One region of the Paenibacillus nuruki genome, then DNA from elsewhere that is predicted to be linked to it. Evidence: a T-box and tRNA genes for the amino acid it is inferred to sense, from the RefSeq annotation. Region 1 holds a T-box; the other holds one or more tRNA genes.
The links. A T-box is a leader RNA that pairs with one kind of tRNA and senses whether it is charged. The one in region 1 lies ahead of tyrS (tyrosine--tRNA ligase), so its partner is inferred to be a tRNA-Tyr.
Positions count from the first base shown of each region.

Region 1 (7,468 bases):
CACGATAACCACCAGTTAACAATTTCTGACGTGCATCTTCAAACAGTTGATTTCGTTCTTCAGAAGACAGAGTGGACATATCCAAATCTGGATTTTCCATTTTTACAATTGTTTGCGCGCCTTGTCGTTCAATTTCCATCATTAAGTAAGGATATTGAGAATACGCTTTGGCTGTTGGTTTGGCGAGTGAACTTTTGAGATCAAAGTTAATTGCTTCATTATATTCACTAGCTGTAATTTTACCTAGCTCTTTCATCCGTTCAAGAACCAGTTGTTGTCTGCCGACTGCACGTTTAAATCCTTTTTCATTGAATTTACCGCTACTGTCAAAAGCAGAGTAAGCGGTTGGCAATTGAGGTAGACCTGCAATATAAGCGGCTTCCGCGATATTGATTTTACTGAGATCGTTTACAGCAAAAATACCTTTAGCTGCTGCTTTGATCCCAAAAATATTGTATCCGCTTGAACCTTTACCAAAAGGCATTTTGTTCAAATAAGCAGTCAAAATTTCATTTTTGGTCATAAAGCGCTCGATCCGAAGAGAAAGCAACATTTCTTTAATTTTGCGATCATCTGTTTTGTCCAAGTTCAAAAAGACCCGTCTCGACAATTGCTGTGTAAGTGTACTACCTCCGGTTTGGACGGATTCATTCAGTACACGCTGTTTGACAGCACGCAGCGTACCATTCATGTCAACACCTTTATGTTCATAAAAATGATTATCTTCTATGGAAATAATGGCGTCGATGACAGGTTGAGGAATCTGTTCATAAGTCACCAATCGACGATCTTCTTCTGTACGAAGTTGTCCGATCGGGGAACCGTCATTAAAATAAGCAAAACCGGTCACTGCATTTTCGTTGATTTTTTTGACTATTTCTTCACGCGAACGCACCGGTTCGTCTTTTACAATCGAAGAAACGTAGCCCATCAAAATACCTCCACCAAACAGGCAAATGGCAAACCCAGCAATAACTACCCATTTCAAAATAGTGAGTAATTTGCGGAATCTAGCATGCTTGCTAGTGGACTTATTTGTTGGACGCTTGTCCTTCTTTTCAGCCATGTAACTTCCCCCTTTTACCAGCCACTATTATATCATAAAAATTACGCTATAATCAGTTTCTTATGACCGATAAAAGCAGGATGGGCACAAAGTCGGATGTGAACAAGCATTGACTTGTTTGTAAAAGGTATGTTATAAAAGTGATACGTTGAAGCAATCTACAATTACATAACACAAAGACGAAGAAAGACACCCAGTAGAAGTGGAGATTACCGTTCTCAGAGAACCGATGGTTGGTGCAAATCGGCAAGCGGACTTCCTTTGAATTACAGGTCTGGAGTCGTTTGATATTAGTAGTTTTATTGATAATATCAAGCCGGAATGAAGATTCCGTTATATATAATGAAGTGAGAAGCTGAATATATCTTATGATTTTATCAATATAGGTATAGGATCAGTCTTCTAATTAGGGTGGTAACGCGAGGCCTGCTCGTCCCTTTATGGGGATGGGTAGGTCTTTTTTGATGCGCATTTTCAAGCAGGCACTCCAGCGGAAGTGATCCGTATACTATCGAATAAGGGAGCAAATGAATAATGAAATGGGAAGAATTAACGTCAGCGCAACAAGCAGAAGTCGAAAAGCAATTAAGTGTGATTCAGCGAGGAACAGCAGAGATTATTCCTGAAGATGCATTACGTCAGAAAGTGATCAAGTCTGTAGCAACAGGCAAGCCATTAACAGTCAAATTAGGTCTAGATCCATCTGCACCGGATATTCATATCGGTCATACTGTTGTTTTGCAGAAATTACGTCAATTTCAAGAATTGGGACATCATGTTCAATTAATTATCGGTGACTTTACAGGACGTATTGGTGATCCTACAGGTAAGTCAGAGACACGTAAGCAATTAACAGAAGAACAGGTTAAACACAATGCAGAGACATACAAAGAACAGATCACCAAAATCCTTGATCCAAGTAAAATGAAAGTATACTTTAACTCGGAATGGCTAAGTCCGATGAATTTTGCCGATGTGGTAAATTTGGCAGCTAAAGTTACAGTAGCCCGTATGCTAGAGCGTGATGATTTTACGAAGCGTTACCAGGGCGGTCAGCCGATCAGTATTCACGAATTTTTCTACCCACTAATGCAAGGGATGGATTCGGTAGCTCTTGAAAGTGATATTGAAATTGGGGGTACCGATCAGAAGTTTAACTTATTGATGGGACGTACACTGCAAAAAGAATACGGTAAAGCTACTCAAGTTGCGATTACTTTACCTATTATCGAAGGTCTAGATGGTGTTCAAAAAATGAGTAAAAGTCTGGGTAACTACATTGGCATTGATGAAGAGCCGAATGAAATCTTTGGTAAATCAATGAGTGTACCGGATGAATTGATGCTTAAGTACTATGAGTTAACAACAGATATTTCGAATGAAGATTTGGCTACACTCAAAGCAGGGCTTGCAGATGGTTCTGTACATCCACGTGATGCCAAAATGAATCTGGCACAAAATTATGTACGTATGTTCCATAATGAAGAAGCAGGAGTAGCTGCAAAAAATCACTTTGTAACTGTATTCCAGCAACGTGCATTACCTGATGATATTCAAGAAGTAGTATTGGACGAGAGTGTACTAGAAAATGGACAAATCGGGCTGATCAAACTGGTAATGACGCTTGGATTTGCAACATCTACGAGTGAGGCTAGACGCAGTATTCAACAAGGTGCACTCAAAATCAACGAACAAAAGCATGATGATGTAAATGCAAGTATTGAACTAGCTGATGGTGATATTGTTCAAGTAGGTAAACGTAAATTTGCTAAAATCAAAAAAGCTTAATCCAGCTTAATTCAAAAACAAAAACCTTTATGATCGCTTCGGTGATGATAAAGGTTTTTTTGTTGTACTTGTTTATAGATTTTTGAGCATATACTCCTTATTTTATCTATTGTTCGTTCAATATCTCAAAATGAAACTGTTAACTTTATGTATCAATTTGTCGATATAAGTAGAATGTGGATTTTATTATAGATATAGAGAGGATAGGTAATTACATTGCGTAGATTTAAGTTTAAAAGCATCCAAGCTCGCACACTGTTAACGCTACTCCCGATTGTTATTATTGCTCTTGTGCTCATTAGTGCGCTATCGTATCAATTTGCCAAACAAAAACTCAATACCGAAATCAACACTAATGCTGCAACAACATTAACAGGCTTGAACGAAAATTTAAACAGTCAGTTAAAACAGAATTCGATGATTGTATCATCACTCGCCGCCGCTACTGGAGAGTTAGGGAATACAATTAGCGTTCCCGATTATTTCAAGCTAGCAGAACGCTGGCAAATGTTAAGTTCATTTACGTATGGAACTGGTATTTTCTTTGCTGAGAATGCGTATGAACAAGGCGTAAAGTATCGTTCGATATATGCGGTACGAGATGGAGACAAAATTAATACCACTACAGAATATGATGATCCAGCTTATGATTATTTAACACAGCCTTACTATACAGGTACACTGAACAATTTTGATAAGATTTATTATACAGAACCTTTTACCGATTCTGTGAGCAAAATGAAGATGATTACAGCAGGAAAAACGATTCGTAATAATGATGGGCAAGTATTAGGAATAGTAGCCGCCGATGTGAGTATGAATAATATTAAAGATTATATTAACAATCTCAAAATAGGCACAGCAGGTCGTGCATTCTTAATCAGTAGTAAAGGTGAAGTACTTGCAAGTGGAAGAAAAGAGATTGTAGAAGATACTCCGTTACAAGATGAGAAAATAGATGGTATTCAAACCGTAGCTAATTTGATGAACAAAAATCAAACAGGCAATACCGTATTAAATATTCAAGGAGAGTTGAATACGATTTTCTATGCAACTGTTGCAGAGACAGGTTGGAAAATCGCTGTTATTTTACCAGATTCTGAAATTAAACAGCCAACTCAAGAATTGTTACATATTCTACTGATTGTAGGAGCCATAGGTATTATTGTAATTAGTGCTGCTATTTTGTGGAATAATATAGGACTGATTCGTGAAACACGTAAAGTAGTAGACGTAAGTCGTAAAATGGCTGTAGGCGATTATTCTGAACGCTTGTCTAATCAACGAGCGGATGAATTTGGACAAATGGCTACCGAATTTAATAAAGTATTAGAATCGACAAGTGGGATCATGGCGCATCTTAATCAACAATCCACCATGGTTCAAAATGCCGCAGCTCAGATTGCTCAAGATTCAGCTATGGCGGCAACCGATGCAGGGCATAATGTAAAAGAATTGCATGAGATGGAAAATGGAGCCGACTTGCAGTTAAAAGCAGCAGATGAAAGTACAGTCGCAATGGAAGAAATGGCTATTGGCGTACAACGGATCGCTGAATCGGTACAAGAAGTATCGGAAGCTACAGTTGTGATTGAACAGAAAGCTGAACAAGGGAATAATCGTCTGAACAAAGCAGTAGAGCAGATTGATAGAGCCAAAGAAGTAATGGATGAAGCAGGACGTATGGCAGCTTCGCTTAATGAACGCTCTCAACAAATCAGCAGTATTATAGATATGATTCAATCGATTAACAAGCAGACTACATTGCTGGCGTTAAATGCTTCTATTGAAGCGGCGCGAGCAGGAGAAGCAGGTCGAGGGTTCGCTGTAGTAGCCTCAGAGATCAGTAATCTAGCTAATAATGTTGGAGACTCTGCCAAGTTGATTACAGAGCAGATCGTTTCTATGCAAGCAGAGACGTCTGCGGTAGTCAGTGGGATGAAAGACGGATCTTTACAAGTCACAGAAGGAATTACGATGCTCGAAGATACGAAGCAGATGTTTGCTTCGATTAGTGAGGATATCGAAAGTGTAGCGGGTGAGATTCAAGAAGTATCTTCTGCATCCGAGCAGATGTCAGCTGGAGCAGAAGAAGTTACTGCTTCTCTCAATAATCTAGCTGATATTGCTAAATCTTCAGCAGTACGAGCAGCCAGTGCAACAGAACGTTCTACACAACAATCGCAATCGTTACAGAAACTTGAAGCTTCTGCGCAATCATTAGATGCAGTCTCGGATTCTTTAAATGAATTGATTTCCAAGTTCCGAACTTAATAACATTTAATAGGGTGAGATCATATAATAAAAGAAATATAAAACCCCCATCGGTGATTACTGATGGGGGTTTGCTATATTCACGTATATAGACAAATAAAAAAGCTATCAGAGCGAACTCTGATAGCTTTGGATTTAAATCTTAACGGTTGTAGAACTCAACGATTTGTTTTTCGTCGATTTCTTGAGACAATTCAGAACGCTCTGGCAAACGGATATATTTACCTTCAACAGCGTTTTCGTTGTACTCAACATAAGCAGGCAAGTGTGAACGGTTTTCGATAGCTTCTTTAACAGAAGACAAGCTACGGCTTCTTTCACGAAGACCAATAACATCACCTGGTTTTACGGAGTAAGAAGCGATATCTACTTTTTTACCGTTAACAGTGATATGACCGTGGGATACCAATTGACGTGCTCCAGCACGGCTGTTAGCAAAACCAATACGGTAAGCCAAGTTATCCAAGCGGCTTTCTAGCAAGAACATGAAGTTTTCACCAGCAATACCTTGAATTTTTTGAGCTTTAGAGAACAAAGTACGGAATTGTTTTTCGCCCAAACCATACATGTGACGCAATTTTTGTTTTTCTTGTAATTGCATACCATAGTTACTCATTTTACGACGTTGGTTCGCTCCGTGTTGACCTGGAGGGAAAGGACGTTTCAAATCTTTACCATTGCCGCTTAGGGAAATACCAAGACGACGACTTAATTTAAATTTAGGACCAGTGTAACGTGACATTTATAATAAGCTCCTTCGTAATTAAAGTTTTATTTTGAAAATAAACATTCCGGGGCTTTGGGTCTGTGATTCATGTTGCCGCGTTTTGTTTGTCGTAGGCTTGGATAGGAAGCGTACTACTAGCAAAAATGTTCAGCCGCAGTCTTGCTAGCAACAAAAAGCGTGAGGGTGAAACAACGTTACCCCAAATTAAAGTCTATCCAGTCTTCATCAATAATAAATTATATAGGAAACAATCATCTGTCGTCAATAGGTTTGTTGATATTGTTTATGTAAAATTTTATGGAGGTAGTATTGAATTTAAATATTGAGTGCAAACTATAGTATAAAATTGTAGAATGGGTGTATTAATGTTAAGACATTTAGTGACTTACATTCGTTGTGAGAGGAGGCATTTTATATGTCAGACAATCAATGGAATTATCCGGTGCAAGCCTGGCGTACCGAACAAGGACATGCCTCCTATCCGGTCGTATCAACTACTGATAACACATTCTGGCTTCAAAATCTGGATATTAGTCCTGAAGATTTTCCGTATATCGAACCGTTGTTGCAAGAAAGCCTTAGTGATTGGCAACAACAGAATAGTTCTCAAACACGGATAGGTAATGCACATTGGTTTTTATTTAACCATATGCATAAATATATAGGCGGAGATCAGACAAGTGATCACTTGATACCACAGATAGATATAGCAGTCTTAGATCGTTCAATCTCTAATGAGCATCTTATTGAATATCAACAGGAACAGTATCAGTTTACAATTGTTCCTATTTATACACGTCATCATCAAAAACCATTTGCAATGATGGGTTGTATTCAATTATGTAATCAATCCCAGTTGTTATCTAAAGAAGAAATTAACATGCTTGTTTTACATTATAAAAGTTTATTTTATCGGCGTTTTGAATATACATTTATAGCCGATATGCTACATTCCAAAACGCTGGCAGAACGTGAAGCCCAGCGCCGTTCCGTCTTATTCCAAGTCATTCAACGTATGCATGACAAATTTGAAGTCGATGCGTTGATTACAGAACTGTTTGCTATTGTGGGTCAGATGTATCCGCAAGTCGAATTTGAATTGCTGGTATCTCAGGACAATAAGAGTAACAATCCCAAGGTCAAACCTTTATTATTGCAAAATCCTAAAGAGGATATGTGTGTGCGTGCTTTTACAGCAGGTCAGCCCTTGATTGAAGTGCATTCAGAATCTTCAGGGCTGTCTGATCGAATGGAAGTAGCGATTCCTTTAAGTGGCAAGCAAGCGATCTATGGCGTTTTTCATTTGTTGTCTGATTATCCTTTAGAAGAAGAAGATATTGAACTGATGCGCATTATGGCAGAAGCGGCTGGACGTACATTTGAAAATGCTAAATTATACGAACAATCGCAATTGCTCAATGAAGATCTACGTTTGATCAATGAAATCACTAGAAGGTTAAATCAAAGTCTGCAATTGAATGAAATTTTTGATATCGCAGGCAAAGAGTTATTAGACGTATTCAAAGCAGAAACGGTGGCTGTACTCCATCTGAATCCAGAAACCGAACAGTTCGAAGTCGTAACAGGCAACGTTCCAAGTATGGAAGGTAAGT
Region 1 is NZ_OY725677.1:906,352-913,819, forward strand. It holds gene RCP16_RS04035 (transglycosylase domain-containing protein) at 1-1,066, opposite strand, end outside; T-box leader at 1,240-1,507, shown strand; gene tyrS (tyrosine--tRNA ligase) at 1,601-2,854, shown strand; gene RCP16_RS04045 (methyl-accepting chemotaxis protein) at 3,071-5,128, shown strand; gene rpsD (30S ribosomal protein S4) at 5,271-5,870, opposite strand; gene RCP16_RS04055 (sensor domain-containing diguanylate cyclase) at 6,271-7,468, shown strand, end outside.

Region 2 (7,468 bases), 1.9 Mb from region 1:
GAGCACACGGTGGATGCCTAGGCGCTAGGAGCCGATGAAGGACGTGGCGAACAACGATAAAGCCTCGGGGAGCTGTAAGCAAGCTGTGATCCGGGGATGTCCGAATGGGGAAACCTAACTGGATTCATCTCCAGTTACTCACACCTGAATACATAGGGTGTGCAGAGGCAGACGAGGGGAACTGAAACATCTAAGTACCCTCAGGAAAAGAAAACAAGAGTGATTCCGTCAGTAGCGGCGAGCGAACGCGGAACAGCCCAAACCAAGAAGCTTGCTTCTTGGGGTTGTGGGACGTCTCTTTGGAGTTACAAAGGAATGAGGTAGGCGAAGAGGTCTGGAAAGGCCCGCAAGACAAGGTGAAAGCCCTGTAGCTTAAATCTCATTCTCTCCGAGACGGATCCCGAGTAGTGCGGGGCACGTGAAACCCCGTATGAATCTGCCAGGACCATCTGGTAAGGCTAAATACTCCCTAGCGACCGATAGTGAAGCAGTACCGTGAGGGAAAGGTGAAAAGGACCCCGGAAGGGGAGTGAAATAGAACCTGAAACCGTGTGCTTACAAAAAGTCAGAGCCCTATTAATGGGTGATGGCGTGCCTTTTGTAGAATGAACCGGCGAGTTACGTTCCCGTGCAAGGTTAAGGTGAAAAGCCGGAGCCGCAGCGAAAGCGAGTCTGAATAGGGCGACTAAGTACGTGGACGTAGACCCGAAACCAGGTGATCTACCCCTGTCCAGGGTGAAGGTACGGTAACACGTACTGGAGGCCCGAACCCACGCACGTTGAAAAGTGCGGGGATGAGGTGGGGGTAGCGGAGAAATTCCAATCGAACCTGGAGATAGCTGGTTCTCCCCGAAATAGCTTTAGGGCTAGCCTCGGAAGTTGAGTCGTGGAGGTAGAGCACTGATTGGATGCGGGGCCCGCAAGGGTTACCAAGTTCAGTCAAACTCCGAATGCCACAGACTTTATTCCGGGAGTCAGACAGTGAGTGCTAAGATCCATTGTCGAAAGGGAAACAGCCCAGACCATCAGCTAAGGTCCCCAAGTGTGTGTTAAGTGGGAAAGGATGTGAAGTTGCACAGACAACCAGGATGTTGGCTTAGAAGCAGCCACCATTGAAAGAGTGCGTAATAGCTCACTGGTCGAGTGACTTTGCGCCGAAAATGTAACGGGGCTAAACACACCACCGAAGCTATGGCTTGATACATTAGTATCAGGGGTAGGGGAGCGTTGAATGAAGATTGAAGGTGTACCGCAAGGAGCGCTGGACCTCATTCAAGTGAGAATGCCGGTATGAGTAACGAAAAGATCAGTGAGAATCTGATCCGCCGAAAACCCAAGGATTCCTGAGGAAGGCTCGTCCTCTCAGGGTAAGTCGGGACCTAAGGCGAGGCCGAAAGGCGTAGTCGACGGACAACAGGTTGAAATTCCTGTACCACCGAAAGCCGTTATGAGCAATGGGATGACGCAGGAGGATAGTGACGCGGACTGATGGATGTCCGTTCAAGCAGTGAGGCTGGTATGTAGGCAAATCCGCATACCGCAAGGCCAGGCTGTGATGAGGAGCGAAAATTGTAGTAGCGAAGGTCATGATTTCACACTGCCAAGAAAAGTCTCTAGCCAGGAAGCAGGTGCCCGTACCGTAAACCGACACAGGTGGGTGAGAAGAGAATTCTAAGGCGCGCGGAAGAACTCTCGTTAAGGAACTCGGCAAAATGACCCCGTAACTTCGGGAGAAGGGGTGCCCCGGTAGTGTGAATAGCACGAGGGGGCCGCAGTGAAAAGGCCCAAGCGACTGTTTAGCAAAAACACAGGTCTGTGCGAAGCCGCAAGGCGAAGTATACGGGCTGACGCCTGCCCGGTGCTGGAAGGTTAAGGGGAGTGGTTAGCGCAAGCGAAGCTATGAACCGAAGCCCCAGTAAACGGCGGCCGTAACTATAACGGTCCTAAGGTAGCGAAATTCCTTGTCAGGTAAATTCTGACCCGCACGAATGGCGTAACGATTTGGGCGCTGTCTCAACGAGAGATCCGGTGAAATTTTAATACCTGTGAAGATGCAGGTTACCCGCGACAAGACGGAAAGACCCCATGGAGCTTTACTGCAACTTGATATTGAACTGGGGTGCGATTTGTACAGGATAGGTGGGAGCCGTAGAAACCGGAGCGCAAGCTTCGGTCGAGGCGCCGTTGGGATACCACCCTGATCGCATTTGAGTTCTAACCTCGTACCGTGATCCGGTACAGGGACCGTGTCAGGTGGGCAGTTTGACTGGGGCGGTCGCCTCCTAAAGTGTAACGGAGGCGCCCTAAGGTTCCCTCAGAATGGTTGGAAATCATTCGAAGAGTGTAAAGGCATAAGGGAGCTTGACTGCGAGACAGACACGTCGAGCAGGGACGAAAGTCGGGCTTAGTGATCCGGTGGTACCGCATGGAAGGGCCATCGCTCAACGGATAAAAGCTACCCTGGGGATAACAGGCTTATCTCCCCCAAGAGTCCACATCGACGGGGAGGTTTGGCACCTCGATGTCGGCTCATCGCATCCTGGGGCTGAAGTAGGTCCCAAGGGTTGGGCTGTTCGCCCATTAAAGCGGTACGCGAGCTGGGTTCAGAACGTCGTGAGACAGTTCGGTCCCTATCTGTCGTGGGCGTAGGAAATTTGAGAGGAGCTGTCCTTAGTACGAGAGGACCGGGATGGACGCACCGCTGGTGTACCAGTTGTTCCGCCAGGAGCATCGCTGGGTAGCTACGTGCGGAAGGGATAAGCGCTGAAAGCATCTAAGCGTGAAGCCCCCCTCAAGATGAGATTTCCCAGTATGTAAGACCCCTTGTAGACGACGAGGTTGATAGGTTGGGGGTGGAAGTGCCGTAAGGCATGGAGCTGACCAATACTAATCGGTCGAGGGCTTATCCAAATCTACAAACGCGGTGTTTCAGTTTTCGGATTCAGTTTTCAGGGAGCAACTAACCTGTCTGTATATGATTTAACATGGAGAGATACCCAAGTGGCTATAAGGGGACCCTCTGCTAAGGGGTTAGACTGCGTTAGCGGTGCGAGGGTTCGAATCCCTCTCTCTCCGCCACTAGATCTTATGTTAAATAAGAATAGTGGACAGCATATCATGAAAGACTAGTTTTTAAATGTGGCGGTGTAGCTCAGCTGGCTAGAGCGTACGGTTCATACCCGTGAGGTCGGGGGTTCGATTCCCTTCGCCGCTACCATACATATCCCTGGAGATTTAGCTCAGCTGGGAGAGCATCTGCCTTACAAGCAGAGGGTCGGCGGTTCGATCCCGTCAATCTCCACCACCATATGCCGGTGTAGCTCAGTTGGTAGAGCAACTGACTTGTAATCAGTAGGTCGGGGGTTCAAATCCTCTCGCCGGCACCATTTTCATTTCAAAAAGTTATACAACCCTGGAACCGTGGTGTAGGGGTTAACATGCCTGCCTGTCACGCAGGAGATCGCGGGTTCAAATCCCGTCGGTTCCGCCATTTTTTTAATTAAATAAAATATATAATGAATATGTTATGGCTCGGTAGCTCAGTCGGTAGAGCAGAGGACTGAAAATCCTCGTGTCGGCGGTTCGATTCCGTCCCGAGCCACCATTTTTTGTATTCATTATGGAGGCTTAGCGAAGTGGCCAAACGCAGCAGACTGTAAATCTGTTCTCTCCGAGTTCGGTGGTTCGAATCCATCAGCCTCCACCAGTTTTATTTACTTTAAACTTAATATGAGTCATTAGCTCAGTCGGTAGAGCACCTGACTTTTAATCAGGGTGTCGAAGGTTCGAGCCCTTCATGACTCATCATATTAAAAAGCATCTTGCTAATCAGCAGGGTGCTTTTTGTTTTGTCTGCTTTTTTGTATAATTTGATGGAGTAGTCTTATTATGTTGATTTTTTATCCATATAATAAGTAGCCATCAATGTATGATTCTAGCTATGGAAGGAATTTATGATATGAACTGGAGTACATTAAAAGAACATATTGAATCAATCATAGATTACCGTATTGAAGAACAGTCTGTGGCTGTGAAAGATTGGGAATCAGATACGTATCGAGCGGGTCGAGAAGAAAGTGGATGGATCGCTGTGAAGCAAGATCTTGCTATAGTTACGTTATGGCAAATTCAACCGAAAGCTATTTCTTTAAACGCTTCTAGTACTTCCAAAGATTCAGAAGAGTCACTCGATAGTGATCATCAACATGTTATCCTTAAGCTTAGATCATTGTTGGAATTATTGTTGCCTGCATTTACAGCATCTATGGCTACAGCAAGTCAGCCTTCTTCATTGTCTATTCGTGAACAAGGGATACAACAGCTAAGTGCTTGGATGACAGAGCAGCTAGATATAGGACAGTCAAAAGCGATTATTCCGGATGGGTATCTTCTGAAAGAAAGATTAACCAGTTCGATGATTCCTTTTTTATTAATTGCGGATAGTCTTCAGACGGGTGTGCTTACAACCAAAGAATTAGAGAAGCTATTATATAGTTATTTTGGTGGAGAAGTATTATTATTGCCATTATCCCCAAATGAATGGTTTATCCTCACAAATCGTGAACTGATTGAAGATAGTTCTGATTTAAAACAAAGTCATGGTCGTGACTCTGATATAGAAGTAGAAGATACGGAAGAAGATGTACTGATGGATTTTTCATTAGGATTGTATGAATTGATTGCTAGTGAATGGGTAGGTATATTTCATATTGGTGTATCCAAGCCGATTGTTCCTAGTGAACGATTACTGGCTGAAGTCTCTCTATTGAAAGAAACAGTCACTCTAGGTAGACTTTTTCATGTTAAAGATCATATTCATCTTCCCGGGGAACTGTCTTTGGAGCGTCTATTGTACCGGATTCCTGATGAAGACCGTGCAGATTTTGTAGCTAGAGCAGATCAATATTCAGATATGCTGGCTGATGAAGAGACAGTGGCTACGTTGGAGACTTTTTTCAAAATGGACTGTAATGTTAGTGAGACGGCAAAGCAATTGTATATTCATCGTAATACATTATTGTACCGTTTGGACAAAATTAAGCAGGAGACGGAATTGGATGTACGGCGGTTTGAAGACGCTGTTTTGATGAAGTTAACACTGCTATTGTATAAAGTGACAAAAAGCTGATGATTTTTTTGTATAGTTTGTCGATAGATGTCTTGGCGTGATTAGGGTAAGATAATAATAGAAAAAGAAATCGGTTACATAGGCGATCGTTATCACCTTCGCAGCCGTAATTCATAGCTGATTTTACTATTGAAATGAAGTTATAACTTATCGAAAAGATGTTGTAAACTCTACTCGATATTACAAATCAGACTACGGATTGATCAAGGACATATGCTCTATGATGTAACGTTATTACACTTTTAATTACAAAATGACATTCATATTCCAGGGAGGCTATTATTATGGCAGGCGTACGCTTAGAACACATTTTCAAGAAATATCCGGGTTCTGACAAAGCAACAGTTATCGACGTTAATTTGGATATCAAGGATAAAGAGTTCCTAGTACTGGTTGGACCTTCAGGTTGTGGTAAATCTACAACTCTTCGTATGATTGCTGGTCTGGAAGAAATTTCAGAAGGTAAATTGTACATTGGCGATCGCGTTGTTAACGATGTAGCTCCAAAAGACCGCGATATCGCGATGGTATTCCAATCTTACGCTTTGTACCCACATATGGATGTATATTCTAATATGGCGTTTGGTTTGAAATTGCGTAAAGTGAAAAAAGACGAAATCGAAAAACGTGTACGTGAAGCAGCTAAAATTCTCGATATCGAGCATTTGCTAGATCGTAAACCAAAAGCACTTTCTGGTGGTCAACGTCAGCGTGTTGCTTTGGGACGTGCGATTGTCCGTGATCCTCAAGTCTTCTTGATGGATGAGCCTCTTTCTAACTTGGATGCTAAACTTCGTGGTCAGATGCGTGCTGAGATTACTAAACTAGCTAAACGTCTTCAAACGACTGTTATCTATGTAACGCATGATCAGATCGAAGCAATGACAATGGGTGATCGTATCGTTGTTATGAAAGATGGTATTATTCAACAAGCAGCTTCTCCAGAAGAATTGTACAATCACCCACGTAATATGTTCGTAGCGGGCTTTATTGGTTCTCCTACAATGAACTTTATCCGTGGTACATTGTCCGAAAAATCAGGCGGTCTAACATTCAGCGCTGCTGGTGTTGAGCTTGCTATCCCTGGTGGTAAAGCGCAAATCTTGAAAGACCAAGGATTCACAGGTAAAGAAGTGATTCTGGGTGTTCGTCCAGAAGATATTCATGAAGAGCCTGTATTCTTAGAAGCTTCTCCAGCGACTGCTTTTACAGCTAAAGTAGACGTATCTGAGAACTTGGGTCATGAAATGTTGCTATACTTGAGCGGTGTAGGTACAGACACTGTTGTTGCTCGTGTTGATGGTCGTTCCACTACTCGTGATAACGCTACAGCAACTATGGCTATTGATATGAACAAAGTTCATATTTTTGATACAGAATCTCAAGATAACTTGTTCTACACAGATCCTTCTTAATCCGTTACATCATATAACGTAAGAAGTTCTGATTGAACATTCGATAAAAGACTTACTATTCTGGTTTCGATCAGAAGGGTAAGTCTTTTTTTATGATAAAATGCGCATATCGAATAATGAACATGTAGTAGAGTTAGACGTGTAAACAATCTATAGATTTGTAAGTGAATCTGCCAATATAATTGATTTAACTAGCATTTTCTATTACGATGAGTACATTGGACATATTATGTACAGTGCGGAAAAGGATGGTTTGTGAAAAATCTATCTTTTTGGCGATGATCGTTTGGCTTTGGATTATGAATCACATAGAATACACCATACAGGATAAGCAACCTACTTAGAGAAAGGAAGAACAGAATGGCCAAACATGTGAAAGTTTCAGAATTGGTACAAATGTTCCAGCTTGAAGTTGTATCTGGAGGACTTGGCTTAAAGCGAAATATTATGGTAGATGACTTGAACCGACCAGGATTAGAAATGGCGGGGTATTTTGAATATTATCCGACAGAACGTGTACAGATTCTAGGTAGAACTGAACTTGCGTTTTTCAAAATGTTAACTCATGAAGAAAAAGCAGATCGTATGAAGCGCCTTTGTAATGATGAGACACCTTGTCTGGTAATTACACGTGGACTTGAAGTACCTGAAGAGTTGATTGCGAGCAGTGAAGAGCATAATGTTCCTGTCTTACGTAGCAATCTGGCAACAACGATTTTATCCAGCCGTATTACAGGCTTTTTGGAGAAAAAATTAGCACCAACGGCTACGATTCATGGTGTATTGGTAGACCTTTATGGTGTAGGGATGCTGATTACAGGTAGTAGTGGTATTGGTAAAAGTGAAACAGCTCTAGAACTCGTCAAACGTGGACATCGCTTGATTGCCGATGATGCGGTAGAAATCCGTCAAACTTCGGATAATC
Region 2 is NZ_OY725677.1:4,109,891-4,117,358, reverse strand. It holds rRNA gene RCP16_RS18260 (23S ribosomal RNA) at 1-2,910, shown strand, start outside; tRNA gene RCP16_RS18255 (tRNA-Ser) at 2,987-3,078, shown strand; tRNA gene RCP16_RS18250 (tRNA-Met) at 3,141-3,217, shown strand; tRNA gene RCP16_RS18245 (tRNA-Val) at 3,229-3,304, shown strand; tRNA gene RCP16_RS18240 (tRNA-Thr) at 3,311-3,386, shown strand; tRNA gene RCP16_RS18235 (tRNA-Asp) at 3,415-3,490, shown strand; tRNA gene RCP16_RS18230 (tRNA-Phe) at 3,529-3,604, shown strand; tRNA gene RCP16_RS18225 (tRNA-Tyr) at 3,622-3,706, shown strand; tRNA gene RCP16_RS18220 (tRNA-Lys) at 3,732-3,804, shown strand; gene RCP16_RS18215 (PucR family transcriptional regulator) at 3,941-5,128, shown strand; gene RCP16_RS18210 (ABC transporter ATP-binding protein) at 5,413-6,543, shown strand; gene hprK (HPr(Ser) kinase/phosphatase) at 6,904-7,468, shown strand, end outside.
Region 2: it has a tRNA-Tyr gene. The T-box ahead of tyrS (tyrosine--tRNA ligase) is inferred to sense a tRNA for this amino acid. The anticodon was not compared.